DNA from 2 places in the Mesorhizobium sp. M0243 genome. Region 2 is predicted to be linked to the other one. Evidence: predicted binding sites of a transcription regulator. Region 2 holds the regulator's gene; the other holds the start of a gene.

Region 1 (15,722 bases), on a different contig from region 2:
TTCACGCATAAACCGAAGTCCAAATGCCGGAGGAATTCGCAAGCCTGTTCGCCATGCGCTGTCGGGTTGGCGTAATTGAGCGGGGAACAAGGCTCAGCCACCGGCACGGAAGAGGCGAAAGGATCAGGCACCCGTGAGCGCAACCGACACCCAGGATCCCAACCGTCGTGATTTTCTCTACGTCGCCACCGGCATGGCCGCAGTGGTCGGCGCGGGTGCTTTCGCGTGGCCGTTCATCGACCAGATGCGCCCCGATGCCTCGACGCTGGCGCTCGCTTCCGTCGAAGTCGACGTCGCCTCACTGACGCCGGGCATGTCGCTGATCGTCAAGTGGCGCGGCAAGCCGGTCGTGGTCCGCAACCGCACCGAACAGGAAATGAAGGACGGCGAGGCTGTCAATCTCGCCGATCTCAAGGATCCGATCGCCCGCAACGCCAATCTGCCGTCCGATGCGCCGGCGACCGACGCCAATCGCACCACGCCCGGCAAGGAGGCCTGGATGGTGATGGTTCAGGTCTGCACGCATCTCGGCTGCATTCCGCTTGGCCAGGAAGGCGATTTCGGCGGCTGGTTCTGCCCGTGCCACGGTTCGCAATACGATACGGCCGGCCGCATCCGCAAAGGCCCGGCGCCTGAGAACATGGCGGTTCCGGTATTCAAGTTCATTTCCGATACCAAGATCCTTATCGGTTGAGGCAGGGGATATTTCGATGAGCGAGGGACACTCGACCTATACGCCCAAAACCGGTCTCGGACGCTGGTTCGACGCCCGCATGCCGCTGCCGCGGCTGGTCTATGACAGCTTCGTTGCCTATCCGGTGCCGCGCAACCTCAACTATGCGTGGACCTTTGGCGGCATCCTTTCGATCATGCTGGTGGCGCAGATCCTGACCGGCATCGTGCTGGCCATGCATTACACGGCTGACACCAATCTGGCCTTCGGCTCGGTCGAGAAGATCATGCGCGACGTGAATTCCGGCTGGCTGCTGCGCTACATGCATTCGAACGGCGCCTCGTTCTTCTTCGTCGCCGTCTACATCCACATCTTCCGTGGCCTCTATTACGGCTCCTACAAGGCGCCGCGCGAACTGCTCTGGATCCTCGGCTGCATCATCTATCTCCTGATGATGGCGACCGGTTTCATGGGCTACGTGCTGCCATGGGGCCAGATGAGCTTCTGGGGCGCCACCGTCATCACCGGCTTCTTCAGCGCCATTCCGCTGGTCGGCGACTGGATTCAGCAGCTGCTGCTCGGCGGCTTTGCCGTCGACAACCCGACGCTGAACCGTTTCTTTGCGCTGCACTATCTGTTGCCGTTCATGATTGCCGGCGTCGTCGTTTTGCACATCTGGGCGCTGCATGTCGTGGGCCAGTCGAACCCGACGGGTATCGAGGTCAAGTCGAAGACCGACACTGTCGCCTTCACCCCCTACGCGACCATCAAGGACGCGTTCGGCATGATCGTGTTCCTGTTCTTCTTCGCTTATTTCGTCTTCTACCTGCCGAACTATCTCGGCCATCCCGACAACTACATCGTCGCCAACCCGCTGAAGACGCCGGCCCACATCGTGCCCGAATGGTACTTCCTGCCGTTCTACGCGATCCTGCGCGCCATCACCTTCAATGTCGGGCCGATCAACTCCAAGCTCGGCGGCGTGCTGTGCATGTTCGGCGCCATCGTCATGTTGTTCCTGGTGCCGTGGCTCGACACTTCGAAGGTACGCTCGGCCGTTTACCGGCCCTGGTACAAGCTGTTCTTCTGGTTGTTCGTGGCCGATGCCATCCTGCTTGGCTGGCTGGGCTCGCAGCCGGCCGAAGGCAGCTATGTGTTCATGGCGCAGATGGCGACATTGTTCTACTTCGCCTTCTTCCTGATCGCGCTGCCGGTGCTCGGCCTGATCGAGACGCCGCGACGGCTGCCGAACTCGATCACCGAGGCGGTGCTCGAGAAGAACAAGGGCGGCAGCGGACATCCGGCGGGCGCTACGGCGGCTCCGGAAACCAAAGGCTGAGCGGGTAGAGAATCTAAGGGGATTTGGCATGAAAAAGATTCTCACCTCGCTGGCGCTGATCGGCCTCGTGGCGGTCGCCGCTGGGGCCGCGGGCACTCGGGCGATCGCCGCCGAAGAGGCACACAATGTGGCCAATCCGACGCATTTCCCGATCGACGAGCCAAAGGAAATGGACTGGAGTTTCACCGGCCCATTCGGCACTTACGACAAGGCGCAGTTGCAGCGCGGCCTCAAGGTCTACAAGGAAGTCTGCTCGGCCTGCCATTCGATGAACCTGGTGGCGTTCCGCACGCTGTCGGACCTCGGCTATTCCGATGCGCAGATCAAGACGCTGTCGGCCGAGTACACAATCCATGACGGCCCCAACGATGCCGGCGACATGTTCGACCGTCCCGGCAAGCCGTCCGACCATTTCCCGCCGCCCTTCGCCAATGAGGAAGCGGCTGCTGCTTCCAATGGCGGCGCTGCCCCGCCCGACATGTCGCTGCTGGCCAAGGCGCGCGGCGTCGAGCGCGGCTTTCCGCAATTCGTCTTCGACATCTTCACACAATACGATGCCGGCGGTCCCGACTATATCCACTCGCTGCTGACCGGCTACGACCAGACGCCGCCGGCCGGCATGGTGATCCCGGAAGGCACCCACTACAATCCGTACTTCATGTCCGGCGTGTCGCTGAAAATGCCCAAGCCGCTCTCCGACGGCCAGGTGACCTATGATGACGGTGCGCCGCAGACCGTCGACCAGTATTCCCGCGACGTCTCCGCCTTCCTGGCGTGGGCGGCCGAGCCGCATATGGAAGACCGCAAGAAGACCGGTTTTCGCGTTCTGGTGTTCCTGCTTTTGTTCGGCGCGCTGGTCTATCTCACCAAGCGCAAGGTGTGGGAAGGCGTGGCCCACTAGGCCACACAATCAAGTGATCGCGAAGGGCGCCGAGAGGCGCCCTTTTGCATTTCCGGAGGCTGGTCATGTCACATGGCCGTCATCGCATCCGGCGATCCTGTGCTGCTCTCATCAAAGGATCGCATTTATGAAAAGATACGCATCGCTCGCGGCAGGCCTGTTGCTGCTCATCCTCGGCTCGGCAGCGCAAGCGGAAGACGCCCAGCCCTTCGTCACCAACAAGGACGTCGACCTGACGATGATCCTGCCGCCGCCGCCGGCAAACGATTCGGCGCAGACCAAGGCCGAACTCGGCGAGGTGCTGACGCTGCAGGTGACGCGCACCCCGGAGATGGTCGCCAGCGCGGTGGCCGATGCCGAGGAGAATGTCTGGCGCTTTGCCGACGTCATGGGGCCGAAATTCAACAAGGAAACGCTGCCGAAATTCAGCGCTTTCTTCGATCGCGTGGTGGCTACCGAAGGGGCTGTCGTCGACCCGGCCAAGGATGTCTGGAAGCGCCCGCGCCCGCATCAGCTCAGCGATCTCGTCAAGCCGGCGGTCAAGCTGTCGAGCTCCGGTTCCTGGCCGTCCGGCCATGCCACCGTCGGCACGATGATGGGCATCATCCTGTCCGACATGGTCCCGGAAAAGCGCGCCGAGATCATGGCGCGTGCGGCCGAATACGCCCACAACCGCGAGGTCGGCGGCATCCACTATGCGTCCGACGTCGAGATGGGCAAGATTTCCGGCAGCGTTATTGCCGCGGTCCTGCTCAACCGGGACGACTTCAAGGCTGAATATGAAGTGGCCAGAGCCGAGCTTCGTTCCGATCTCGGCATGTAATCTTTGTCGGCCGGGTCAGACGGGAAGGGGCGCTTCAGGCGCTCCTTTTCCGTCTGCACCAGTGCTCAAGCGAAAGTTCGGCAATTAGTCCGTTGGCATGGCGGCATCAGGTTGATATTCGACGCATCGAACGGTGGCGAGAAGCTCGTCCCGCCATGGCCTTTGGAATTCGATGATGCGGCTCAGCGACTGTCACAACTTTTCCGATTTCCGGCGGATGGCACAGCAGCGGCTGCCCGGGCCGATCTTCAATTACATCGACGGCGCGGCCGACGATGAGGTCACTTATCGCCGCAACACCGAAAGCTTCGAGACCTGCGACCTTGTTCCCAACGTGCTGCGCGGAGTGAGCGAGGTCGACATGTCGGTGACGGTCATGGGCCAGAAGCTGGCGATGCCGTTCTATTGCTCGCCGACCGCCTTGCAGCGCCTGTTCCACCATCAGGGTGAGCGCGCGGTCGCCAGGGCCGCCGCCAAATACGGCACCATGTTCGGCGTCTCCTCGCTTGGCACCGTCAGCCTCGAGGAGGCGCGCGGCATCAGCAGCAGCCCACAGGTCTACCAGTTCTATTTCCACCGGGATCGCGGCCTCAACCGGGCGATGATGCAGCGCGCAAAGGCGGTCGGCGTCGAGGTGATGATGCTGACCGTCGACAGCATCACCGGGGGAAACCGCGAGCGCGACAAACGCACCGGCTTTGCCATTCCCTTCAAGCTCAATCTCGCCGGAATGGCACAGTTCGCGCTCAAGCCGGCCTGGGCGATCAACTATTTCACCCATGAGGGGTTCAAGCTGCCGCAGCTCGACGAGCATGTCGACATGGGCGGCGGCACGATGTCGATCAGCCGCTACTTCACCGAGATGCTAGACCCGTCGATGACGTGGGACGACGTGGCCGAGATGGTCAAGCTTTGGTCGGGTCCGTTCTGCCTCAAGGGCGTCATGTCGGTGGAGGATGCAAGACGCGCCGTCGACATCGGCTGCAGCGGCATCGTGCTGTCGAACCATGGCGGGCGGCAGCTGGATGGCTCGCGGGCGGCGTTCGATCAGCTTGCCGAGATCGTCGACGCCGTTGGCGACAGGATCGACGTCATCATGGATGGCGGCGTGCAGCGCGGCACGCATGTGCTGAAAGCGCTGTCGCTGGGTGCCAAGGCCGTCGGCGTCGGACGCTACTATCTGTTCCCGCTCGCGGCGGCGGGCCAGCCCGGCGTCGAACGGGCGCTTGAGCAGATGCGGGTCGAGATCGAACGCGGCATGAAGCTGATGGGCTGCAGTTCGATCGAACAATTGTCGCGCAAGAACCTCCGTTTCAGGTAATCTCGACCCATGAAATCCTCCCTCGAAGACACATTGCTCGCCGCGATCCGCACCATTCCGGATTATCCCAAGCCCGGCATCCTGTTTCGCGACATCACCACGCTGCTCGGCAATGCGCGCGCCTTCCGCCGCGCCATCGACGAACTGGTGCATCCCTATGCCGGCCAGAAGATCGACAAGATCGCCGGCATCGAGGCACGCGGGTTCATCCTTGGCGGCGCCGTCGCCCATCAGCTCTCGGCCGGCTTCGTGCCGATCCGCAAGAAAGGCAAGCTGCCCTACGAGACGGTGCGCGTCGCCTATAGCCTGGAATATGGGCTGGACGAGATGGAGATGCACAAGGACGGCGTTGCTCCGGGCGAGAAGGTGATCCTTGTCGACGATCTGATCGCCACCGGCGGCACCGCGGAGGCGGCGGTCAAACTTCTGCGCCAGATCGGCGCCGACATCCTCGCTGCCTGTTTTGTCATCGACCTGCCGGACCTCGGCGGCCGCGCCAAGCTCGAAGCCCTCGGTGTGCCGGTCAGAACGCTGATAGGGTTCGAAGGACATTGAGGAGTGCTCTCCCTTCTCCTACAAGAAGGGAGAGGGAAAGTGGCGTTACTCGGCCTTCACCAGAACGGCGCTTTCGAACTCGAGCACCTTGTCGCCGGTGGAATCGAAAGCTTCCGAACGCAGCGCCAGCAGCCGCCAGCCGGGGCGTGAGGCGATTGGGCGGTGCGACAGCGCGGTGCGCGTGAAGGTGATGGTTTGCCCGGCATAGACCGGCTTCAGCCATTTCAGGTTCTTGAAGCCGGGCGAGGGACCGAATTCCGGCACTGGACCGGGACCGCTCCACGCAGCGATCTCGGCGTCCATACGGTTTTCCAGATTGAGTTTCATCCAGGTCGCGGCCGTGTGCCAGCCGGACGCGCAGAGGCCGCCGAGCACACTTTTCTTCGCGGCCTCCTCGTCGATATGGAAGATTTGCGGGTCGTACTTACGGGCGAAGGCCTTGATCGCCTCGGGCTCGAATGAGTGCGAGCCGAGCGTGACGGTGGTGCCGATACGGAAGAACTCGTCCAGTGTCATGCTTGGCTCCCCGCGGCATCGCGCGTGAGGAACATGACGGAGTTCTCGAGCTCGAAGACGCTTTCGCCACGCTGGTTGAACAGTTCGCTGCGCATGGTGACGAAGCCGAGTTGCGGCTTCGATTTCGACAGGCGCTTGGCAATAACCATCAGGGTGCCGGTCAGTTGGTCGCCGGCCAGGACCGGCTTCTTCCATTTGACCTGATCGACTCCGGGCGCGCCCTGGCAGGTCGAGTCCAGCAGGAAGGCATCGCACAGCATGCGCATGAACATTGCGCAGGTGTGCCAGCCCGACGCTGCCAGCCCGCCGAGGATGCTGGCCTTGCCGGCTTCCTCGTCGAGATGCATCGGCTGCGGGTCGAATTCTCCGGCGAATTCGACGATCTCGGCGGCACTCACGAGCTTCGAGCCGAGGTCGATCGATGCGCCCTCGACGAAGTCCTCATAGGCCCATGTTTTTATCTCTGCAGTCATGGTCTGGAATCCGGCTTGTCGACCCAAGATCCCCAGGATCGGGGTTTCCGGATGCAGGCCGGCGTTCATTTGGTCAAGCGATTTTTACTGCGCCAGCCTGTGGCCGCCGATCGACAGGGCCACTCAGAGCCAGCCGCGGCGGCGAGATCAGGCTGTCGCGGATCGAGGAGGCAATGTCCTCCTTGCGGCCGATGGCTTTCAGCAACTCCTGGAAATCACGGTTGCGCTTGGAAACCTTGGTCGACCGCGCCTCGAAGATATCGCGCGAGATCGCCTCGATGTCGCGGCCGGCGCGTTCCAGAATGTCGGCGAGACGGTCGACGATCGCCTCCAGCAAGCCGATCAGGATGGTGTCGCCGCTGGTGCAGCCGGTCGCCACCTTCTCGGCGCGCTGCGGAAAGGTCTTGAAGGCCTTCGGCTCGTGGTAGCGCACCGTGATCAGCCTTGTGCCGGCGAGCACGAAGGTGACCGGCGACATCAAGGGATCGTCGACCTCGGTCTGGGCGGGCAGGGTGGCGGTCATGAAGTAGGCGCCGTCCTCGACATAGAGGCGGCTCGAAATCTCGATCTCCTCCATCTCCTCGCGCGTCGGAATGGCAACGCCGAGCCAGCTCTCGATCGTCGCTTCCTCTTCCTTTGTCGGGTTGAACAGGTCCGCCCAGACGATGGTCTCGCTGTTTGCCAGGAGATCGTCGACGACGCGCAGGCGGTCATTGTCCACGACGAAGGCCTTGATCATCGCCTGATATCCCTTGCTGGGGCCAAAGGGTGCGTTCGGATTGACGCGTCGTGTTGGATTGCACGAGACGGACACTTTCGCCGAAAGCGCCGACCGCGTGCCCCAGCCGATTAGACCCGTGATGTGACAAGGTCAAGGCAGGCCATGCCGCCCGCAAAACAGGTCAACGGCAAGTGCTGTCAACGATGCAGAGAGATAGCGGACGGCACATTGCCGCCCGCCATCTTAGGATACGTCTACCGGGAGTTTGGCAGGATCTGGTGCAGCACGATGGCCCAGACGGCGCCGAAGGCGATCGATGAGCCGAGGATGTACTGCACGAGGTCGGGGAGCGTCTTGACGAAATCCGGCGGCGCCAGCGTGGCAAACAGCGCCATCAGGATCGGCAGACCGATGACCAGCATGTTGCGCTCGGTCAGGGGTGTACCGCGCACGACGCGGAAACCGTTCATGGCGATGACGACGCAGAGGACGCCGAAAACGCCGCCGATGACAGGCCCCGGTATCGAGGCGATGACCGCCGAAAGCTTGCCGATCAGCCCGAACAGCACCAGGAAGATGCCGGCGGCGGCAAAGGCGGCGCGGCTGGCAATGCCGGTGATGGCAATGATGCCGGCATTGGACGAATAGCCGGTCACCGGGGTGCTGCACAGCAGCGCGCTGACCAGGCAGCCGAGGCCTTCACCTGTCGCGCCCTTGTCGAGCTGCTCGTCCGACAGCGGCTTGTCGATGACGGCGCCGACGGCGAACCAGGTGCCGGTGGTTTCGGCGAGAACGACGATATAGACGATCAGCATCGTCAGTGTCGCCGACAGCGAGAACGTCACGTCGAGATTGAGGAAGGCGATTCGCGGCATGGAAAACCATGTCGCGTCCGCAACGCCCGCCATGTTCAACTGGCCCATGAAGGCGGCGGCCACGCTGCCTGCCACCAGGGCGATGATCACGGACAGCAGGCGCAGCCAGGCGCCCTTCGCGCCAAGTGCCATGCCGGTCAGCATGCAGCCGACGAGGAAGGCAGCGGCGATAAAAGCGAGGACGATGTTGCCGCCGACCGTGGCGGTGCCGTGGACCGCGAACACGCTCTCCTTGAGCGCCACCGGCATCAAGGCGACGCCGACGACGATGATGATCGCACCGCCGACGATGGGCGGTACGAAGCGGTTGACGAGGCGATGGAAGATTCTTGTCGGCGAACCGAGCAGGATGACCAGTATGGCGCCCGGAATGAGCGCTCCGACCACGGCGGAGAGACCGCCAACGCCGCCGCCTGCTCCGAAGGCGATGGCCAGCACCGCGCCGATCGGGACGAAGGACGGCCCCTGGACGACCGGCAGCCGCATCAAAAGCTGCGACTGGATCAGTGTGGCAATGCCTGCGGCCACGAATGCGGACTGGATAAAGGCGCCGGCATCGCCGACGCTGAAGGCGAGCACCGATGCGATGATAAACGGCACGATGTAGACGTCCATCGCCAGTACATGCTGGAGGCCGAGCAGCGCTGCCTTGCCCCATGGCAGCGGATCGTCCGGTTGGGCAATCAATGTGATCTCTGACGCAACGCGTTCCATGTACCGTTCCCCTTCTGACCCCTCTGGAAATTCCCGCTCGATCATGGGATCAGTCGGTGCCGAAGGACAGCGGCCACAACATTTGCCAACTGTTTTTTTGTAGGCCAAGCAGACCGTTAGCCAAACCGGAGCCGCAATGACGAGAGAACCCTTCACGCTGCTCGGCACCGCCTTCCACACGCCCCAACGCGGCAGGCTGGAGGTGCTGAAGGACCATCTGTTCAGCGTCGATGCACAGGGGCGCATCGCGGAAATGCTGGCGCCGGATCATCGCGAGTACGAGGTCAGGCAGAACGCTGCCCGCCTGGCGGGCACGCTTGTTGAGCTTGCCAATGGCCAATTCCTGCTGCCCGGTCTCATCGACCTGCATATCCATGCGCCGCAATGGCCGCAGATGGGCAAGGCGCTGGATGTGCCGCTCGAAGTCTGGCTGCAGAAATACACCTTTCCGCTCGAAGCCCGCTATGCGGATGTCGATTATGCCCGCGAGGTCTATGCCGATCTGGTCGATAACCTGCTGGCCAACGGAACCACCACGGCGCTCTATTTCGCCACGGTCCATGTTGACGCGAGCCTGGCGCTTGCCGAGACCTGTCTTGAGAAGGGTCAACGCGCGCTCGTCGGCAAGGTGGTAATGGACGATCCAGAGCAGTGTCCACCTTTCTACCGCGATGCCGATGCGGCAAGCGCGGTATCGGACACCAGACGGTTCATCGAGGCGGTCAAGTCGCTGGATCCGCGCGACAGGCCGCTCGTCCAGCCGGCGATCACACCGCGCTTCATCCCAAGCTGCACGGATGCGGCGCTGCAAGGACTCGGCGAGCTGGCAACCGAATTCGGCTGCCACGTGCAGACGCATTGCTCGGAGAGCGACTGGGCAAAGCAGTTCGTCGAGACGCGCTTCGGCCGCACCGATGCGGCAAGCCTTGATGGTTTCGGCCTGCTCACCCGGCATACGATCCTGGCGCATTCGAATTTCATCGATGAGCAGGATATGGACCTCATAGAGGAGAGGGGCGCGGCTGTTGCCCATTGCCCGCTGTCCAATTTCTATTTCGCCAATGCCGCATTTCCGCTGCGCGCAGCACTTGACCGGCACATGCACGTCGGGCTCGGAACCGACATTTCCGGAGGCTACAGCCCGTCACTGTTCGATGGCTGCCGACATGCATTGTCAGCGTCGAGGACGCTGCAAAGCGGTGTGCATGCCGGCCTGCCGCCGGAGCAACGCGGTGCGCCCGGCGAACCCATCACGCACCAGGAGGCGTTCTGGCTGGCGACCGCCGGCGGTGCGGAAGCACTTGATCTGCCGACGGGCAATTTTCGCGTCGGCTATGAGTTTGACGCGCTGCTGATCGACACCAGCGCCAGGGCATCGAACATCCACATCGGCATGGCCGACGATACGCTTGAGGAGATATTCCAGAAGATCGTGCTCAACGCAGCGCGGGCCAACATCGCCACGGTCTGGGTGAGTGGCCGGAGGGTAGTTGGGCAATAGCTGGTTTTCCCGGGCTAGCCGGAGAGGGCGCTGATCACGCCGCCACGGCGGCGTGACATCCGTCACATCAGGTGTTGAACTTGAACAACAGCACGTCCCCGTCCTGGACGACATATTCCTTGCCTTCGTCGCGCGCCTTGCCGGCTTCTTTGGCCGCCACTTCGCCGCCCAGTGTGACGAAGTCGTTGTAGGAGATGGTCTGGGCGCGGATGAAGCCGCGCTCGAAATCGGTGTGGATGACACCGGCGGCCTGTGGCGCCTTGTCGCCCTTATGGATGGTCCAGGCGCGCGTCTCCTTCGGCCCGGCGGTGAAATAGGTGATGAGATGCAACAGGTCGTAGCCGGCGCGGATGACCTTGTTCAGGCCGGGTTCGTCGAGGCCCAGCGACGACAGGAATTCCATTTCTTCCTCGTCGGAGAGCTGGGCGACTTCCGCCTCGATCGCCGCCGAGATCACCACGGTGCCGGCGCCTTGGGCGGTGGCCATGTTTTCCACGGCACTGGTGTGCTCGTTGCCGGTGGCGGCGTCGGCCTCGGCGACATTGCAGACATAGAGCACGGGATGCGAGGTCAGAAGGTTCAAGCCCTGCAGGATGCGCAAATCTTCGGGCGAAATACCCTTGAGCAGAATGCGGGTCGGCTTGCCGGCCTGCAGCAGTTCGAGCGCTGCCTCCATCAGCGGCAGCACGGTCGTCGCTTCCTTGTCCTTGCTGCCGGCGCGCTTGCGGAATTGCACGATGCGGCGTTCGAGGCTGTCGAGGTCGGCGAGCATCAGCTCGGTCTCGACCGTCTCGGCATCGGCGACGGGGTCGATGCGGCCCTCGACATGGGTGATGTCGTCATCCTCGAAGCAGCGCAGCACATGCACGATGGCGTCGACCTCACGGATGTTGGCGAGAAACTGGTTGCCCAGCCCTTCGCCCTTCGAGGCACCGCGCACCAGACCGGCAATGTCGACGAAGGATATGCGGGTCGGGATGATCTCCTTCGACTTGGCGATCGCGGCGATCTTCTGCAGGCGCGGATCTGGCACCGCCACCTCGCCGGTGTTCGGTTCGATGGTGCAGAATGGATAGTTGGCGGCTTGCGCCGCAGCCGTTCTGGTCAACGCGTTGAAAAGCGTCGACTTGCCGACGTTGGGCAAGCCAACGATGCCGCATTTGAAACCCATTTTTGTTCGGTCCTATCGGGAAAATAGAAATTTGATCAGGGCTATGGGCGATAGGGGTGATCAACGTCAAGCCCTTCGGTCCCCTTGATGCTCAGTCCTTGCCGCCGAACAGCTTCTTCAGCATGGCGGCCATTGGACCGCTTTCCGGCAGCTTGGCTGGCACCTGCTGCGGCCGTGCCTGGCGGACGTGACTTTGCTGCTTCTGCGCCGGCTGCTTCGGTGCCGGCTTTTCCGGTTGCGAGCCGGCCTTGCCCTGGACGGCGAGGCTGGTCTTGTTCATGAAGCCGGACTCGTCGCCCTTGGCGATCATGGCGGCGTTGTCGGCGATCGCGTCGAGCAGCGGTTCGAGCCATTCGCGGTCGGCCTTGTCGAAATCGCCGAGCACATGGTGCTGGACCATTTCCTTGACGCCGGGATGGCCGACGCCGATGCGTACGCGGCGATAGGCGTTGCCGACATGGCCGTCGATCGAGCGAATGCCGTTATGGCCGCCGGCACCGCCGCCAGTCTTTATGCGCAGCTTGCCTTCGGCAAGGTCGATCTCGTCATAGAAGACGGTGAGCGCGGAAAGCTCGAGCTTGTAGAAGCGCAGTGCTTCGCCGACCGACTGGCCGGACAGGTTCATGAAGGTCTGCGGCTTGATCAGGACGATTTTTTCGCCGCCGAGCGTGCCTTCAGAAATCAGGCCCTGGAATTTCTTCGTCCAGGGCGAAAAGGAATGGCGGCGGGCGATTGCGTCCGCCGCCATGAAACCGACATTGTGGCGGTTGCTGGCGTATTTCGCGCCCGGATTGCCGAGGCCTGCAAAGACAAGCATCGTCTGCTCCGGGCGGGAAAGAGTTACTTCTCTTCGGCGGCAGGAGCCGCTTCAGGTGCAGCCGCTTCAGCCGTCTCTTCCGTCTCCGGCTTCATCGCCGACGAACCGGCAATGGTCGCGATGGTGAAGTCGCGGTCGGAGATCACAGGCTTGACGCCAGCCGGCAGCTTGACCGCCGAGATGTGGATCGAGTCGCCGATGTTGGCGCCGGTGAGATCGACGGTGATGAACTCCGGGATCGCATTGGCCGGGCAGTGGAACTCGACTTCGTGACGCACGATGTTGAGCACGCCGCCGCGCTTGATGCCGGGCGACTTGTCTTCATTGATGAAGTGGACAGGCACGTCGACATTGACCTGGGTGTCCTTGCCGATGCGCAGGAAGTCGACATGGACAGGGAAATCCTTGACCGGGTCGAGCTGGAAGTCCTTCGGCAGGACCTGGATCTTCTTGCCGTCGACATCGATCGTGGCGATCGTGGTCAGAAACCCGCCGCCATGGATCTTGTAGTAGATGTCCTTGTAGGTGAGCGCGATAGCCAGGGGAGGCTGCTTGTCACCATAGATTACTGCAGGCACTTTACCGTTGCGGCGAACTGCACGGGCGGACCCCTTACCGACCTGTTCGCGTGCTTCGGCCTTGAGCTCGTAAGTGTCGTGGCTCATGGCATTTCCTTTCGGTTTGTTCTGGAGCGCTCACGGTGGGCAGAGTGCCTGGACCGTAAACGTCGAAAGCCGACATGCCCATGCATGATCTGGTCCGAAAACCGGAATCCACTTTTCGGGATCATGCGGGAAGGCGGCCTTCCGCCGCGTTGCCTCCAAGGGTGTCTACGCGGGTGGCGGCTCTATAGCGGAAGGCGGCCGGAGGTGCAAGCCAAAGGCACGCCCGGCCTGGTGCAGTCCAGGCGGTCGCTATCCGCGCTTTTCGATGACGGCATAAAGCACGTTGCGGTTCTCGCCGAAGAACACCTGCGCCTCGACGGCGTTGCGGTCGACGCTGGCATTGACGATGTTCCACATATCGACCTCCGACCGCAGCAGCAACACCCAGTCCATGAATGTCTCCCGGTAGCCGGCGTCAGGCGTGCCCTCGGCGTAGTTGGCAAACAGGAACGTCCCGTTCGGCTTCAACATCTGCAGGCAGGTCTTCGTGAGTTTCACCGCGACGTTGTGGGCGAGGTAGTCATAAAGGCCGGAGGCATAGACGAAATCGAACTTGCCAAGCTTGTGACCCCGCGTGAGCACGGTCCGCACCGAGCCGTCGATGGCTTCGACCGCGGTGCCCTGGAAATCGCGCGCGATCAGCCCAACGCTCTGGGGGTCCTGATCGAGCGCTACCCAACGCTTGAGCCGGCCCTCCGCCAAGGCGACCGAACGATTGGCTTCCCGCAAATGGCCGGCCGCGATCGCCAGGACCTCGGTTTCCGGTCCGTTCTTGGTTGCGATCTGATCGACGTATCGGGTCAAGAGATCGCGCCGCTCCCGTGCGGCGACGCATGACGGTACGTTCTGGGTATGGCTGTACAGGGCCTTGCCGACCTCCGAGGCGCTGGCCACGCTCTCTGCCACATGCGGATCGCAATAAATGTAATCAAGCAACTGCGCGTCGCCGGAATAGCCCCTGGGCTTGGTGAAGGACCAGTGCGTCAGCGGATCCTCGAGAAAATACTTCAGGATCGGATGGTTCTGCGCAACCGGTATCAACGCATGCCAGACGTCGGGATGAACTTTGGAATGCAGGCCATTGAGGAAGGACAGCAAGCGACCGACGATCTCGGCCGGGTTCTTGTCCTGTTCGACCTGCTGCTGTGTCGCGTGGAGAATGAGGGCCAGCTCCGCGCGAGCGGTTTCGAACGCTTCGCCATGATGCTCGAGCTTTCCCCGAGGCAGCGTGCCGGCGAGCATCTCGGCAGTAATCAAGCTTTTGCCATCAAGAACGGTCTGCACGCCATCACTCCATAGTTAACAGTCGGTTAACTTATTGCGTAGAATGCTCCCTTTGCCAATGTCGAGCCGACGGCATTTTATCGTTATGATTAATTTCCCGCCAACCATGTTCCTCTTTAGACGGCTTTCGGCCCTAATTCCGGGTTCGAGTTAACGGAAACTTGTCTTGCGCGATTGCATTTGTTTGCCCGGCGTCGCAATCGCCGTCGCGTCCAAGGAGCCGGCCCGCGTGGGGGCAGAAGCTGGAAATGAGTTCGGGAAACAAAATCCCTTTCAAACGGGGTCTATTGTGATGAACGAACACCTGTCATCCGTATTGGTCGATGCGGTTGATGCGGAGCCGTACGAGCCGCGCTACGAACTGGGGGCCGACGAGCTTCGCACCCTTTACCGCACGGAAGCGCAGGCGACGCGAAGAGGGGAAGCCAGGCCAGGGCTTTGGATCGCGGTTGCGATCTATCTCTTGTTTTCGGCAACCGATCTGCTGCTGATCCCGGATGTGGCCGCCTATACGATCACGGCGCGCTTCACGGTCGGATTGAGCGCGCTTTTGATCCTGGAAGCGCAGCTTCGCCATGGCGTCGGGACGGAATGGCTCGACGTGACCTGCGCCGGGGCCATTATCTTTGGCTATGTTGGTTGGCTGTGTCCGGCGATTATGGGCGCGGACAAGGAAAGTGTCTCTTACTATATGGTCTTTGGGACCATATTCATGATGAGCGCCAATCTTTTCTTTACGTTCAATTTCAAGCTTTCTATCGTAACTTCCGCAATAATTTTATGTATACTTTACATTGTAAACTACTTTGTTCCTTCAACCCTCACATACAAAATGGTTTTTGGGGCTTTCTATGTTTCTTGTTTTACGTTCACCTCGTATGTTAACTGGAAACTAAATGAGGAACGCTACAACGTCTTTCTGAATGCCCTGGAAGCCAAGATCCAGCACAATGAGGCGACCGAACGCGGCAAGGCCCTGCTGAGATTGTCGCGGACCGATCCGCTTACAGGTCTGGAGAACCGGCGCGCGATCGACGAGAAGCTGCGGGACTACTGGAGCGATTGGCAAAAGGTCGGCACCAGCTTCGGGGCGATCCTCATCGACGTGGACTTCTTCAAGAAATTCAACGACTGCTACGGCCATCAGGAAGGCGACCGCTGCCTGATCCATGTCGCCAATGCCCTGAGCGAGATGATCAAACAGTATAATGGTTCCATAGGCCGCTACGGCGGCGAAGAGTTCATCGTCCTGGCGCGCATGGAGACAAAAGAGCAGATCCTGAACATCGCCGAAGCCATTTGCAGCACGGTGGAGAACCTGGCGCTTACCCACGAGCTCCGGCGCGACGGCGTCTCGATCGTAACGGTGAGCG
Region 2 (15,722 bases):
GGCGGCAAGCACTTCTTCGAGCGCGGCTTCGCCGCTGCCGTCGAGATGGGTACTGGGCTCATCCAGAACGAGAACATGCGGATTGCCGTAAAAAGCGCGCGCCAGCCCGATCCTTTGGCGTTCGCCGCCCGACAGTGTTCTGTCCGACGAACCTATTCTGGTCTGATAGCCGTCTCGCTGCTCCAGTATCAGCTCATGCGCCCGGGCATTCTTTGCTGCCTCGACGATAGAGGCGTCATTCGCATCGGGTTCAAAGCGGGCGACATTTTCCGCGATCGATCCGGGAAAGAGCTCCACCTCCTGAGCGAGATATCCGATATGCCGGCCAAGCTGCTTCTCGTCCCAGGTTCTGAGATCGGCGCCATCAATCCTGACGCAGCCGCTGGTTGCCTGAATCGCACCGACAAGTAATCTTGCCAGGGTGGACTTGCCGGCTCCGCTCGGACCTATTATCGCCACCGCTTCGCCTGCGCCGATGCGGAAGTTCAGTCTCTTGATGATGGGTTCGGTGCCGGGTGTGGCGTTCGGCGCGACAAAGATGAGGCCCTGCACGACAATTTCGCCGGACGGGTCCGGCAAGGTCAGTTTTTGCGCATGCGCCGGATGGGCGGAAAACGCCTTGTCCAAACGCTTCCACGATCGTCTGGCGTCGACGATCTGCCGCCATGACCCGATCAGTTGGTCGAGCGGCTGCAGCGCACGGGACGACACCAGGGAAGACGCGAAGATCATGCCGGCCGTCATCTTCCCTTGCAGCACGAGCCATGCTCCGACACCCAGTATTGCTAGCTGAAGCATCATGCGTACGGCTCGCGACGTTCCACTGAAAATCGCGTTGGCCATCGACGAACGGTCATGCAGGACTAGCGCCTCCGCCACGTGCCTTCCCCACACTCGCGCGGCGTTTTGGATCATGCCCATGGCGCGCAGCGTCTCTGCATTCCGGGCAAAGGCCTGCTCCGACAGGCTGGCAACAGCCGAGCGTTCCGCCGACAAGGCATCATTCTTGCCGATGGCAAACTGATTTGCCACGACCAGCGCAAGCAACAGACCAGATCCCGCCAGCGTAAGCCAGAACAGCAAAGGATGGATGAGGTACAGCAGGGCGAGGAAGAACGGAGCAAACGGCAGGTCGAACAAGACCGCCGCGCCACGTGACCTGATGAAGGCGCATACCGAGGCAAGGTCGCGCAGTGGAGGCAGGGCTGCTCCCCCGGCGTACTTAGCCTCCAGCGAGACGGCGAATGTCCTCGCGCCCAGTCTGTTGTCGACAATGGCTGCAACGCGCTGCGTGTAAACGGAGCGGACCGCATCGAGGAGACCGAGAAAGGCGAGTGCGAGAACCGCGATAGCAGAGAGGTAAAGAAGCGTCTCGACGCTGGAGGAAGGCAGGACGCGGTCATAGACCTGCAACAGATAAAGGGGGATCACCAATAGCAGGATGTTGATGAGGAACGAAAAAACACCGACATCGGCGATGGCGCGCCTCAAGACTGCCCGCAGATCAGACCGTGCAATCATTCCCGCGCTCCTAACGGCTCATGGCCCCAACATAAGGGCGTCGCTTAGACCGAATGGTCGCCGGCGATGTCCAAGGGGTGGTGCTGCAGGTCGTCCAGCGTATAGGCGCGGATGTAGTCGATCTTCATCTCCGCTGGCGTAGCCAGATGGTCAGGAGGCTGGCCGGCAATGCCGCCCACCGCGAGATTGGCCAGCATATACATGGGATCGTGCATGTCGGCCGGCGTCGCTGCTTGAGCGACCTTTACACCATCGTAGGTCCAGACAAGCTCATCCTTCGTCCAGAGCAGGCCATAGGTGTGGAAACCGTCGGTATCCGCAACGTTCACCGTTGACGAAACCTTCGTGTGCGCTCCCGTCTCATTGGAATGCGCCGTCATGTAGAGCGTGTTCGGGTCCTGGCCGCGCGTTTCGACAACGTCCAGCTCCGGCGGCCACGATCCGTCCTCCGGAAGCAGCCAGAACGCCGGCCAGGCTCCGGCTGTTTCAGGAAGATCCGCCCGCATTTCGAAATAGCCGTAGGTTTGCGAGAAGGTGTCGTGGGTCGTCAGGATCCCCGAGGTGTATTCGTAGTTGTTGATCAGAGGCTTGATGTCCTCCGGCGCCTGCGCGGCGGTGATGGTGAGGACGCCGTTCTCAACGCTGAACGGATGGACCGAACTCGTCGGGCCATAATTGGCGTCGATATACCACTGCAACTCACCATTGCTGCTCAACGTGCTGCCGTTCGGCGCTCCCCACCAGAAATTGGAATTCCAGGTGCCGTCCTGCCCGTCCCGAAGGCTCAGCGTGTTGAAATCGTCGGAGAAGGACAGCGTCATTGCGGACTTGTCTATCGGAAGTTCGAACTGGGTGGGCTGCAGCTTGTCGATGGTCGTATTCTTGAACACCAGGATTTCGTCGGATCCGAGGTTCAGCATCACGTTCGATTCCACTTGGACCATCTGTGAACGGACGGCATCGAACGAAGTGAAATCGTAGCCGTTAAGGCGGAGCGCATCGGTCGCACCGAAATCGAAGATAAGATCGCTTCCATTACCTTTGGAGATGGCGAAAGTATCGGCGCCATCGCCGCCGATCAGGACATCATTTCCCTTGCCGCCATCCAGCGTCTGGTGACCTGACCCGCCCTTGATGATGTTGTCCAACGCATTTCCGAACGCAAATCGGTTGGTGCCGGTAACGACGAGGTTCTCGAAATTGTCAGGGAGCTTGTAGCTCATCCATGTGTCGATCGTGTCGATCCCTGCCCCAGGATCCTCGACCACCTTGTTGTTGGTGGAATAGAGATGATAGTAGTCGTCGCCGGCGCCACCGTGGATCGTGACAGTGACGCCGGTGTCTCCCCAGAAGGAGTCGTTGCCGGAGGTGCCATGCAGTTCCGGTCCAGACCCGGTGGCCGAGAACCAATGAGTGGAAGCGCCGGTGTAGGCAAGAGGGATGCCTTTGGCGTTTAAGACCGTGCTCATCAGAAATCCTTCCTCATGGTGTCCGACCTGGTCAAAGGTCCGGCGACCGCTCCCAAAGCAACGCTGCAAGGAACGAGATCGTTCCACGGAATCGTCATTCGATCCGAGACCGCAATAATCGGAAGGCGGATAATGAATAAGGAGGTGATGGCTCAATGTAAATTGAAGCAATTTAGTAAAATCGTATATTTATGCAGAACACACGTCGTTTAACGAACGTATATCTAAGTTAACTCAAATTTATTCTTGCATGGCTTTCTGGTCGGAGTCTGCGGGCAAGATGGCGACGTACCGCCAAGAGCGGTCATCCTCATCAGGTTTCGAATGACCGCATTTGGGCCAAAGCGTCACGTGCTCGCTCCCCATCGATGAGACGAGTGCAACATTCCACTCTTCGCGGCTGTTGGCGACCACGTGCTAATCGAGTTTTCCCGGTCACGATCTATCGGGACGGAACAGCCACCTAGTCTTCCCTGATCGCGTAACCCGCCCCACGGATGGTGCGGATGACATCAGGCATGCGGCCGTTGTTGACCGCCTTGCGCAGCCGGCCGACGTGCACGTCGACAGTGCGTTCGTCGATGTAAATCGTCTCGCCCCAGACATTGTCGAGCAGCTGGCTGCGCGAGAACACGCGGCCGGGGTGGCGCATCATGAATTCGAGCAGGCGGAATTCGGTCGGCCCGAGCCGGATCTCGCTCTTCTTGCGATAGACCCGGTGCGACTCGCGATCGAGCACGATGTCGCCGACCTTTAGCACGCTGGACAGCACTTCCGGCTTGGCCCGGCGCAGCAGCGCCTTGACCCTGGCCATGAACTCCGGCGTCGAGAACGGCTTGACCAGATAGTCGTCGGCGCCGGTCGACAGGCCGCGCACGCGGTCGCTTTCCTCGCCTCGCGCGGTCAGCATGATGATCGGCAGCCGCTCGGTCTCTGGGCGCATTCGCAGGCGCCGGCAGAGTTCGATGCCGGAAACCGCCGGCACCATCCAGTCGAGCACGAGAAGGTCGGGAACGTTCTCCTGCAGCCGGATTTCGGCCTCGTCGCCGCGCGTCACCACCTCGACCTGGTAACCTTCGGATTCAAGATTGTAGCGGAGCAGCACGCCTAGCGGCTCCTCATCCTCCACCACCATGATGCGTGGTGCGATCATCGGCTGGTCACCCCTGTTATGCCGCTGGCGCGGACATTGCCGTCTCGTCCTGCTTCGGACGATTGGCTGGCAGCTGCGTGCCGGTCAAAACATAGTAGGCATTTTCGGCGATGTTGGTCACGTGGTCGCCGATCCGCTCGAGGTTCTTGGCGCAGAACAACAGGTGCGTGCACGCCGTGATGTTGCGGGGATCTTCCATCATGTAGGTCAGCAGCTCGCGGAACACCGAGGTGTATTTGACGTCGATGCGTTCGTCATTGTTTCTGAGCGTGGCAAGCGCTGCCGGGTCGGCGGCGGCGTACTCGTCGACGACCCCCTGCACCTGGATCAGCACCAGTTGCGCCATCGCGTCGATCGAATGCGAAAGGTCGTGCGGCGTGACACTCAGCCCGACAGTGCCGACGCGCTTGGCGATGTTCTTGGCAAGGTCGCCGATGCGCTCAAGGTCGCCGGCCATGCGGATCGAACCGACCACCGCACGCAGATCGTTGGCCATTGGCTGGCGCTTGGCGATCAGCGTGATGGCGCGATCGTCCAGCTCGCGCTGGCGTGCATCCATGATGGCATCATCGGAAACCACGCGCTGCGCCAGCGCATTGTCCGAATTGAGCAAAGCCCTGGTCGAGCCACTGACCATCGAGCGGGCGAGATCGCCCATGTCGCGGATCAGCTGGCTGATCTGCTCCAGATCCTCATCGAAAGATGCGACGGTATGTTCACCCATGATCTTCGTCCCTCGTATGCCTGAGCTCAGCCGAACCGGCCGGTGATGTAGTCCTGGGTGCGTTTGTCGTCGGGGGTGGTGAACATCTTGTCGGTGGCGCCCTCCTCGACCAGATAGCCTAGATGGAACATCGCGGTGCGCTGCGACACGCGCGCTGCCTGCTGCATCGAATGGGTGACGATGACGATGGTATAGTTCTGACGCAGTTCGTCGATCAGTTCCTCGACGCGAGCGGTGGCGATCGGGTCGAGCGCCGAACACGGTTCGTCCATCAGGATCACCTCGGGTGACACGGCGATGGCGCGTGCAATGCACAGACGCTGCTGCTGGCCACCGGAAAGACCCGTGCCAGGTTCTTGCAAACGGTCCTTGACCTCGTTCCAGATCGCCGCCTTCTTCAGGCTCGACTCTACGATCTGGTCCATGTCGGCCTTGCGCTTGGCCAATCCGTGGATGCGCGGACCATAGGCAACGTTCTCGTAGATCGATTTGGGGAACGGATTGGGTTTCTGGAACACCATGCCGACGCGCGCCCTGAGTTCGACGACATCGATGTTCTTGTCGTAGATGTCTTCTTCGTCGAGCGTTATCTTGCCGGTTACCCGTGCTGAATCGATGGTGTCGTTCATGCGGTTGAGGCAGCGCAGGAAGGTGGACTTGCCGCAGCCGGAGGGGCCGATCAGCGCCGTCACCTGGTTCAGGCGGACGTCGAGATCGACGTCGAACAGCGCCTGCTTCTCGCCATAGAACACGCCGACCTTGTCGCCGCGCATTTTGATTACTTCGTTCGACTTCATCTTGTCGCCCACTGCGTTTTCAAGGGACTGTTCGGTCATGATGTTCATACCAAGATGCCTTTTTTCTACCAGCGCCGCTCGAACCGACGCCGAAGCACGATCGCGGTGATGTTCATGGCCATGAGGAAGACGAGCAGGATGATGATGGCGCCGGACATACGCTCGACGAAGGCGCGTTCGGCCTCGTTCGCCCACATATAGATCTGCACCGGCAGCGCGGTGGCCGGATCGAAAGGCGTCGTCGGTGGATCGGCGACGAAGGCGACCATGCCGATCAGCAGCAGAGGCGCGGTTTCGCCGAGCGCACGCGCCAGACCGATGATGGTGCCGGTGAGGATGCCGGGCGCGGCAAGCGGCAGGATGTGCTGGAACACCATCTGCATCTTGGAGGCGCCAAGACCGAGAGCTGCCGAGCGGATCGACGGCGGCACCGCTGCAAGTGCGGCTCGCGTCGCGATGATGATCGTCGGCAGCGTCATCAGCGTCAGCACCAGGCCGCCGACGAAGGCGGCAGAGCGCGGCATGCCCAGGAAATTGATGAACACCGCGAGGCCGAGCAAGCCGAAGACGATTGACGGCACTGCGGCCAGATTGTTGATGTTGACCTCGATAAGGTCGGTAAAACGGTTCTTCTTGGCGAACTCCTCCAGATAGATGGAGGCGGCGACGCCGATCGGCAGCGCCAGGAGCAACACGATCACCATCATATAGAACGAGCCGATGATCGCCACGCCCATGCCCGAGGTTTCCGGGCGGCTGGAGGCGCCGTAGGTGAACAGGCCGCTGTTGAAGTGCTCGGCCATCGCGCCCTCGGCCTTGAGCTTGTTCATCCAGGTGATCTGCTGGTCCGAGACCTTGCGTCGCGCTTCCTCGACGCTGAGGTCGATCTGACCCTTGAAAGCCGAGTCGAGATTGGCGGCGGCGAGGATGTTGACGTCGCGCGTCGTGCCGATCACGGACGGATCGGCGGCAACGATGTCGCGCAACTGGACGCGGGCGCCTTCCGACAGGAAGCCCTTGAGCTGCTTGATCGCCGGCTTGTCGTCGGGATTGATGCCGAGCTTGGCCACCAGCGCGTTTTCGGCGAGCTTGGGATAATTCGCCTTGATCAGAACGCTCGGATCGGTTGCGCGTTTGCCGGAAGGATCGATCACCTTCTCGTCGAACGAGATCGGCAGTGATACCGTCGTCTGCCAGAAGGCGGTGTAGCCTTTCGAGACGATGGTGATCAGCATGATTGCCAGGAACGCCAGGCCTACGGAAATCGCCACGACGCCATAGATGCGGAATCGGCGCTCGGCAGCGTAACGGGCCTTCAGGCCGATGTCGCGGCGCGGATGGGCCGCCGCCCTGACCATCGTATCCATGGAAATGTCGGTCATTCGTACTGCTCCCGATATTTGCGCACGATGTAGAGCGCGACGATGTTCATCACCAACGTCAGCGCGAACAGCGTCAGGCCGAGCGCGAAGGCGACCAGCGTCTGCGGCGAATTGAACTCGAGGTCGCCGGTGAGCTGGTTGACGATCTTGACGGTGATGGTCGTCATCGCCTCGAACGGGTTGATGGTGAGGTTGGCGGCGACGCCCGCCGCCAGCACGACAATCATCGTTTCGCCGATAGCGCGCGAGGCAGTCAGCAGGACGGCGCCGACGATGCCGGGCAGTGCAGCCGGCAGGATCACCCGCTTGATCGTCTCGGAGCGGGTCGCGCCGAGGCCGAGCGACCCGTCGCGCATGGCGCGCGGCACCGCGGTTATGATGTCGTCCGAAAGAGAGGACACGACCGGGATCAGCATGACGCCCATGACCAGGCCGGCGGTGAAGATGCTCTGGCCCTGGATGAAGGGCGAACCGCCGGTCAGTGCCGCGGACAGGTCGCGCAGGAATGGCCCAAGCGTGACGACGGCGAAGATGCCGTAGACGATGGTCGGTATGCCGGCCAGCAGTTCAAGCGCCGGCTTGACCACCGAGCGCACCCTGGGCGTTGCGTATTCGGCCATGTAGACAGCCGACATCAGCCCCACCGGCACCGCAACCAGCAGTGCGACGGCGGCGATGTAGAGCGTGCCCGCAAGAAGCGGGATCAGGCCGAACTGGCCCTGGCTGCCGCCCGAACCGGCAGCGGCAAAACGCGGATCCCAGACGGTGCCGAAGAAGAAACTCATCGGCGAGACGCTTTCGAAGAAGGTGATCGTCTGGAACAGCATCGAAAGCACGATGCCGATGGTGGTCAGGATGGCGATGGTGGAGGCGGCAAGCAGCCCCCACAGCATCAGCCTCTCGACATTGTTGCGTGCCCTGGCGCGCGGCTCGATCTGCCTGAGCGCATAGAAGGCGCCGGCGATCGAGGAAACGAGAATGACAATGGCGCCGAACAGGCCGAGCCGGTCCTGGACCTTGTTCGCCTCGACGGCGATCGGGATCATGTAATCCTGCGTGTCGCTCGCCAGTGCCACACCCTTGGCGGCGAGCAGCGGCTGCAACTCGGCAAAGCTGACAGGCATTGCGGCCAGTGTGCCCGCATCGAGCTTGCGCAGGCCCCTGGCGAGGCTCTTTACCAGGCTGACGTCCAGTGCCTCACTGGCAACCTTGCTGTCGACGGTGCGCTCGGGCAAGGCAGCGTGAATGTGTCGGTCCAGATAGATGGAAGACCCGACGGTCCAGACGGCAAGCAGCAAAAGAGCAGGCAGAACGGCGAGCAGGAAGGCCCACCAGCCATGATAGTGGGCGCGCGAATGCGGCTTGACCTTGCCATTGTCCTGGGCCGCGGCACGTTGCCGGCCGATGAAAAAGGCAACCAGGCCGACGGCAACGACGATGGCCAGTACGAGCAAGGACATGGACCCACCCCAAGAGAAATTCTTACGCAGCCGCCGTTGCGGCCTGCGATGAAACCGGGGCGCGGGATTGGCCCGCACCCCGGTTCGGCAGCTGATTACATCGACTTTCCGGCGGCGAAAGCGTCACGCTGGGCCTGACGCTCGGCATCCGGAGCAGCAACGAGGCCGTATTCGGCGAGCGGGCTTTCCGGGCCAACCATCTGGTCGTCAAGGAAGAACTCGACATATTCCTTGAGGCCGGGAACGACGCCCAGATGCGCCTTCTTGACGTAGAAGAACAGCGGGCGCGAGACGGGATACTTGCCGCTGGCGATCGTCTCGGTCGAAGGCACGATGCCTTCCACGGTGGCGACCTTCAGCTTGTCGGCATTGTTCTCATAGAAGGCGAGGCCAAACACGCCGACGCCGGTCTTGTTGGAGTCTATGCGGGCGAGCGTCTCGGTATAGTCGCCATCGATGTCGACGGCCTTGCCGTCCTTGCGGATGGCGATGCAGGTTTTGCCGATTTCCTTGTCGTCGGCAATGCCGGCAGCCTTGAGAGCAGCCTTGTCACAGCCGGCATCGAGGAGCTTGGTCTCGAACACTTCGCGCGTGCCGTGCTTTTCGCCCGGAATGTAGGCGGCGATGTCCCAGTCGGGCAGCTTCGGATTGACCTGGCTCCACTTGGTGTTCGGATTGTCGACCAGCTTGCCGTCAACGACCAGCTTGGCCGCGAGCGCCTTGTAGATGTCAGCGGGAACCAGCGCCCAGTCCGGGCCCTTGATGTCGGTGGCGAAGACGATGCCGTCATAGCCGATCCGGACTTCCTGGACTTCCTTCACGCCGGCGTCGGCGCAGGACTTGAGTTCGTCCGCCTTGATCGGACGCGACGAGTTGGCGATGTCGATCGTGTCTTCGCCGACGCCCTTGCAAAATTCCTTGATGCCGGCGCCGCTGCCGCCGGATTCGACGACCGGGGTCTTGAAGTTGGTGAACGTTTCGCCGAACTGCTCGGCAACGATCTTGGCATAAGGTAACACGGTCGATGACCCGGCGACCTGGATCTGGTCGCGCGCGGCGGCGAAGCCGGACGACGCGGCGAGCGCAAGCGCAGCGGCCGACGCCGTATAGAGGAATTTCTTCATGTGGCCTGCTCCTGTTCGGAAGATGGTCTCTCGGCGCTCGTCAGTCGGCGCCCGCTGAGGCCAATAGCCTTCGATTATAACAGTCGCATGACAGTTTGATGTCACCCCGGTAACGCTTCAGCGGGATGAGCAGAATGCCGCCTGGCCGGCACTCCCGACGCAGCCCGGCTTTGTCACCGGAATCAGGGACTTGCTCGATTCGGTCGAGGCTGGCCGGCGATTTGGAGATCAGCCGGCCTTTATGAAGAAAAGCCGGACGGGAGCGCGTTGCTCTCAGCCAGACGGTGTCGTGGCCGGGCCATCGCCGAAAACAGGTCCGTTGGGGTAGGTTGACGCTGTCTCATGCCGGCGGTCGCTGCTCCCGCCCGTAACTGGGAAGAGCGGAATTCGTATGTCGCCATTGTCTCGGCTGGATGCCGCCTTTCATATGGTGCGATCGCACCATAGTCTTGGCCGCTGACAGGGGCGCGAATCTTCGCCGTATTCCCGGCACTCGGGCAGAGCCGGCTTATCCGGCGTTGCGCTGCGCCTGCCGGCTGGCGCCGACCCAGCGCTCGACCTTCTCGAGCAACGCCCGGGGACTGATCGGCTTGGGCAGATAGTCGTCCATGCCTGCCTCCAGGCAGCGCTCGCGGTCGCCCTTCAGCGCATGCGCGGTGACGCCGACGATCGGCACATGCGTGCCGGTTTCTTCCTCCAGCCGGCGAATGGCGGCGGTTGCTTCGAGACCGTTCATCTCCGGCATGGAGACATCCATCAGGATCATGCACGGGTTGAGCCGGCCAAAGGCGTCGAGCGCCTTGCGGCCATTGCCGACGATCTCGAAACCATAACCGGTCTCGCCGAGGATCTGGGTGAACACCATCTGGTTCACCTCATTGTCCTCGGCCACCAGGATATCCAGCCTGTCGCCACCAGCCGCCACCGGTGGCCGGGGGCGAATCGAAGGCGGCTGCAGCAGCGCACGCTGTTCGGACGGTGCCGAGGGCTGCGGCCGTGCAACATTGCCTGGAGTGGCGTCGGCCGCGAGCGGCTGCGTGTCGCCAGTATTGTGGCGATGCCGCTGGATGGTGGCGACCAGCGTTTCCAGCAGCACCGAAGAGCGCGCCGGCTTGATCAGCTGGGCATCGATGCCGAGATCGCGATAGCTGGTGTTGGCGAGCGACTGGTCGACCGAGGTCAGCATGATGATCGGCGTGCCGGCAAGACCGGCGGTGTTGCGCACGATCCGCGCCATTTCGGCGCCGCTCATTTCAGGCATCTGGTAGTCGAGCACGACGCAGTCGACCGGCACGCCATAGGCTGCGGCGGCGATCAGCACCTTGAGGCCTTCGGCGCCGCTTTCGACCGCGCAGGAATCGAACGTCCACGATGTCATCTGTTCGGTCAGGATCGCCCGGTTGACGGCATTGTCGTCGACGATCAGCACACGCGCACCGGTCACGTCGATCGGCATGATGCGTTGCCCGTTCTGCTGTCCGGCCCTCGGCAGCGTCACCGAGAACCAGAAAGTCGAGCCCTTGCCTTCCGCACTTTCGACCCCGATATCGCCGCCCATCAGCTCGACGAGCCGCGAGGTGATGGCGAGGCCGAGACCGGTCCCCTCGTGTCGCCTCGTCGAAGAGGTGTCGACCTGGCTGAATTTCTCGAACACCAGTTTCAGTTTTTCCTCGGGGATACCGATGCCGGTATCGGTGACCGAGATCGTCAGCTTCGTTCCGGTTGGAACCCTCTCGCCGGTGACGTCGACCAGCACATGGCCTTCATCGGTGAATTTCACCGCGTTGCCGAGCAGGTTGGTGACGATCTGCCTGATACGGCCGACATCGCCGACGAACAGGCTCTCGAGCCGAGGCTCGACACGAACGATCAGCTCGAGGTCCTTTTCCTTGGCGCGTGTCGACACCAGCGTCGCTACATCCTCGATCGCCTCGGCCAGATTGAAGGGCGCGGGATCGAGCACCAGCTGACCGGCATCGATCTTGGAGAAGTCCAGGATGTCGTTGATGATGGTGAGCAGCGCATTGCCCGATTTCACGATGATGTCGGTAAACGTCTTCTGCTTCGGGTCGAGGTCCGATTTGGCCAGCAGTTCGGCCATGCCGAGCACGCCGTTCATCGGCGTGCGGATCTCATGGCTCATATTGGCGAGGAATTCCGACTTGGCGCGGTCGGCGAGCACGGCGCGCTGACGCGCCTCGCGCAGTTCGGCCTCTCGCATCTTCAGCTCGGTGATGTCGGTGGTCGAGCCGATCAGGTAGAGCGAGCCGTCGGAGGCGATCATCGCGCCCTTGCGGGCGAATTGATGCCTGACGCTGCCGTCGGCCAACGTCACCGTCTCTTCGACCTCCTGGGTTTCGCCGGTGCGCAGCACGGCGAGGTCGCCATTGACGAAAGCCTCGCCATCCGGCCCGAAAATCTCGATGTCGGTCTTGCCGATAGCCTCTTCCTTGCGGAAGCCCGTGAGATCGCACCAGCCCTTGTTGACATAGAACTGCCGGAGATCGGAGCGCTTGGCGTAGATCGATACCGGCACGTTGTCGATCAGGCTGCGGAACACCTCGTTCTCGCGCATGCTTTCTTCCAGCGCACGCTCGCGCGCCTTGACGTCGGTGATGTCGGTGCTCGAACCGACCAGATGCACCGACCCGTCCAGCGTCACCAGGCGGCTCTTGCGCGTCATCAACTGCCGAACCGTGCCGTCGCGATGGGTGACGGGTTCCTCGACCTCCTTGACGGCGCCCGTCACGACGACTTGCGTGTCGTCATGGCTGTAGCCATCGGCGTCCTGCGCACCGAACAACTGCCGGTCGGTGCGGCCGATGACATCCTCCTTGGCCAAGCCGGTGATCGCGCACCAGGCCTTGTTGACGAATTCGATGCTCAGGTCCTGCGCCTTGATGAAGGCGGCCACCGGCAACTCGTCCATCACGTGCCGGAACAGGTCGATCTGGCGCATCGAATCGCGCAATGCCGCCTCGCGGCTCTTGATCTCGGAGATGTCGACGCGAACACCGATGAAGGTGCCATCATCGGTCCGCATGTCGTAGACCTGGTACCAGCGGCCGTCGGGGTTATGACGCTCGTAGCAGGAATTGGGCAAGCGGTAGCGGGCGAGGATCGCATCCAGCCAGCGGTCATGGTCGCTGTCGTAGAGCTGGTCGACTTGTGGATCGCCGCTGTTGCGGAAATAGCCGTTCGCATGGCCCAGAACGAGTGCCTCGCGGAATGTGCAGCCGGGCTGCCATGCCGGCTTCAAGGCCGGCAGCGTATCCTGGATCTTGCGGTTGGCGAACACGAACCTGTCGTCGCTATCGTAGATGATCACGGCGGCCGGCAAGGATTCCAGGACGCTGGCGAGATGCTTGCGCGCATCCTGCGCCTCGGTCTCGCGGCGCTTCATGTCGGAAATGTCGAACAGGAAGCCGGCAACATAGTTGCGGCCGCTGGCCATGCCGACGCGGCTCTTCCTGACGATGCGCGATCGGCTGGCGCCATCGGCCTCGAAATTCTCTTCCACTTCGTACGGCCGCCCGGTCGCAAGGACGTCACGTTCGCTATGCTCGAAAAGCGCGGTGTCCTTTGTGGTAAGGAAATCGCCGCCGGACTTGCCGAGCATGGCTTGCGGCGTCTGGCCAAACAGAGCGGCGAACGCCTCGTTGACGAAGACGAAGCGCAGATGGTCGTCCTTGACGAAGATCGGATCCTTGACGGCGTTGATCACCGCCTCCGCCAGCCGCGCCTTCTCCAGCGCGTCGGCAAGTTCGGCCTCCCGGTCCTTCATGTCGGTGACGTCGACATAGGAGATCAGCCGCTTGCCGCCGGCCAGCGGCGCCATCGACGAGATCAGGGTGCGGCCGTCATTGCGCGAGAACTGCCGCGAGGCGGCGATCCCGGCCCTGATTTCCGCCTCGCGCTCTGCGACATGCCGCTGCCATGATGCATCGTCGGCACCAAACGGATCGATGTCGCGGCTGGCGTCCATCAGATCGCGGAAGCTGCAGCCGATCTCGGCGCGCCGGGCGTCGATCTGCCAGAAATCATAGAAAGCACGGTTGATGATCTCGGCGCGCATATTGGCGTCGAGGACGAGGACACCGATCGGCATCTGGTCGACCATGGTGCGGAGACTGGCGAAGGTCTCTGCGATCTTGGCATTGGCGCTTTTGATCTCCGCATCGCGCTGCTTGATCTCGGTGACCTCATAATAGGTCAGCAGCCGCCTGCCCCCGGACAACGCCGTCACCGAGAACATCATCGTCCTGCCGTTGGCATGGACAAATTCGCGCGGCGCGACGGATCCGGCGCGAATCTCGTCGAGGCGGGTGGCGAGGTAGCGCTGCCATTGCTGTTCGTCGATGTCGCCATAGATGCCGCTGCGGCGGTTGAGCTCCATCAACAGGCTGAACGGAGCGCCGACGCTAACAGCGCCGTCCGGAATCCTCGAGAGGTCGCGATAGGCCTTGTTGATGATCAGCGTGTCGAGCCTGGCATCGAGAAGCACGACGCCCATATGCATGGCGTCCATGGTCCGCTCGAGGTCGGCCAGATGCTGGTCGGGCTCGCCGTAGGCCGATGGTCCCGGCCCCGGATCTTTGAAGGCGCCCGCCAGTGCCGTGACGTTGCGGCCGATGCCGCGATAACCGGCAAATCTTCCTTCGTCGTCGAACTTCGGAAAGCCTGACGTCAAGACCCAGCGACAGTCGGCGCTGCCACCCTTGAGTTCGTAGACGAAGTCGCGAAAAGGCCGGTGCGCCTGCAGATCCTCCAGATGCGCGGCGCCACTGCGATCGCCGTTCAGGACCTGGTTGAGGAAGTCGAAGCGGAACCGGCCGAGCACGTTTGCCGGATCAATGCCCGTGGCTGCCTGGTAATTTTGCGAAAGCCAGGAGAAGCGCAGTTCGGCGTCGGTCTCCCAGACCCAGTCGGAACCGGCTTCAACGAGTTGGCGAAGCGCATCGTTCGAATCCATGCAAGAGGCGGACGATGATGCATCATCGCCATGCGCTGTGGATCTGCGAGGCCCGCGCTTGCCGCGCGCGCCGATTGTTTCGTTCGCTTCCGCCATGCCGTCCCCACCCCGAAAACCAAGGCCGAACCCTCCTCCGCGGTTCGCCGGCGGAATGTGCCCGAGAAGCATTAAGGATCCGCTAACCTTAACGGTTGGTTAGACAGGATCGGGCGGCAGGGTCTGCTTCATTCCGCCCGGTTGTCGGCAGGGTCGAACCCGCTATATAAGCAGCGGCAGGGGTATTGCTGATGCTTGGACGGATTTTGCCTTTTTTCATGGGGCTGGCGCTGCTTTTCGGCGGCGGTTGCTCGCGCAGTTATGACGGCACGGTCGTCATCCCGAGGCCGCTCGATGTCCGACGCTTCTGGGACCGGCCGCCACCGAATGTCGACTATGGGCAAGCCGAGGTCGAAAACGGCGCTTTTCCGGTGGCGCCGCAGCCGCCCCGGCGTTTTTCCGAGCGCAAGGTCAGCCATGCCGCGCCGAGACGGCACCAGACGAGGTTGCCTGCGTCGGCGTCCCTATCGGCGCCGGCGAAATCGCTGACCTGCAGGAACGTCAGCGAGCCTGGCAAGAGAGCTCGCATGGTCTGCGATTAGATTGGAGCTTGGTCCTAAAAGCGGGATTCGATCAAACAAAACGCGATCCGCGGATAGCTCGGTTACCCGGCCTTCACAGGGAAGCAGCGCCTTTTTTCGGCTCCTTCGCTCCGAGCTTGTCGAGTGCAAGACGAACCTGACGCAGATCTTCCTGCCAACCGTCATCGTCGTCCATTGGGCCCTCCGAGGCAGCCCGCTGCAACCCACGCGCCTCGGATTCGATCTCGCGCAGTTCGGCGATTTTCTGTTCGGTGGTCAGCGAGTCGTCTTCGACGATCTCCAGCACCCGCATTTCCCTGAAAGTAGCCACGGCGTTCCTCCCGGCTGATGTCGATCACAACGCCGTGAGTGCCCCTCTGTTCCAGAGGGATCGCGCAACCGCATCGCAGCAGGCACGCCGCCACCGGTGATCGCCGATCGGGGAAGACCGGCGATCATTCGGCCGGGAAAAATGCCGGGCCGACCACGCGCACCGGCCGCTC

What was found. Region 2 encodes PhoB, which activates phosphate uptake and scavenging genes when phosphate is short. Its sites were predicted from a motif close to TGTCATNNANCTGTCAT; they were not measured.
Region 1: a site for PhoB is predicted at 2,980-2,996, ahead of NKJ11_RS06705 (acid phosphatase). Genes of this name have one in related genera too.

Annotation. Positions count from the first base shown of each region.
Region 1 covers NZ_JAMYSF010000004.1:130,536-146,257, forward strand. The annotation lists gene petA (ubiquinol-cytochrome c reductase iron-sulfur subunit) at 134-694, shown strand; gene NKJ11_RS06695 (cytochrome b) at 711-2,012, shown strand; gene NKJ11_RS06700 (cytochrome c1) at 2,041-2,913, shown strand; gene NKJ11_RS06705 (acid phosphatase) at 3,041-3,736, shown strand; gene NKJ11_RS06710 (alpha-hydroxy acid oxidase) at 3,912-5,057, shown strand; gene NKJ11_RS06715 (adenine phosphoribosyltransferase) at 5,067-5,612, shown strand; gene NKJ11_RS06720 (MaoC family dehydratase) at 5,658-6,128, opposite strand; gene NKJ11_RS06725 (MaoC family dehydratase) at 6,125-6,601, opposite strand; partial or broken gene NKJ11_RS06730 (CorA family divalent cation transporter) at 6,729-7,340, opposite strand; gene NKJ11_RS06735 (uracil-xanthine permease family protein) at 7,577-8,911, opposite strand; gene guaD (guanine deaminase) at 9,048-10,412, shown strand; gene ychF (redox-regulated ATPase YchF) at 10,480-11,583, opposite strand; gene pth (aminoacyl-tRNA hydrolase) at 11,675-12,400, opposite strand; gene NKJ11_RS06755 (50S ribosomal protein L25/general stress protein Ctc) at 12,424-13,065, opposite strand; gene NKJ11_RS06760 (class I SAM-dependent methyltransferase) at 13,315-14,349, opposite strand; gene NKJ11_RS06765 (putative bifunctional diguanylate cyclase/phosphodiesterase) at 14,642-15,722, shown strand, end outside.
Region 2 covers NZ_JAMYSF010000017.1:57,682-73,403, reverse strand. The annotation lists gene NKJ11_RS21455 (type I secretion system permease/ATPase) at 1-1,521, opposite strand, end outside; gene eglC (endo-1,3-1,4-beta-glycanase EglC) at 1,566-2,990, opposite strand; gene phoB (phosphate regulon transcriptional regulator PhoB) at 3,454-4,143, opposite strand; gene phoU (phosphate signaling complex protein PhoU) at 4,160-4,867, opposite strand; gene pstB (phosphate ABC transporter ATP-binding protein PstB) at 4,894-5,712, opposite strand; gene pstA (phosphate ABC transporter permease PstA) at 5,730-7,046, opposite strand; gene pstC (phosphate ABC transporter permease subunit PstC) at 7,043-8,506, opposite strand; gene NKJ11_RS21420 (PstS family phosphate ABC transporter substrate-binding protein) at 8,602-9,630, opposite strand; gene NKJ11_RS21415 (PAS domain-containing protein) at 10,139-14,698, opposite strand; gene NKJ11_RS21410 (hypothetical protein) at 14,890-15,240, shown strand; gene NKJ11_RS21405 (hypothetical protein) at 15,314-15,550, opposite strand; gene NKJ11_RS21400 (DUF2865 domain-containing protein) at 15,675-15,722, opposite strand, start outside.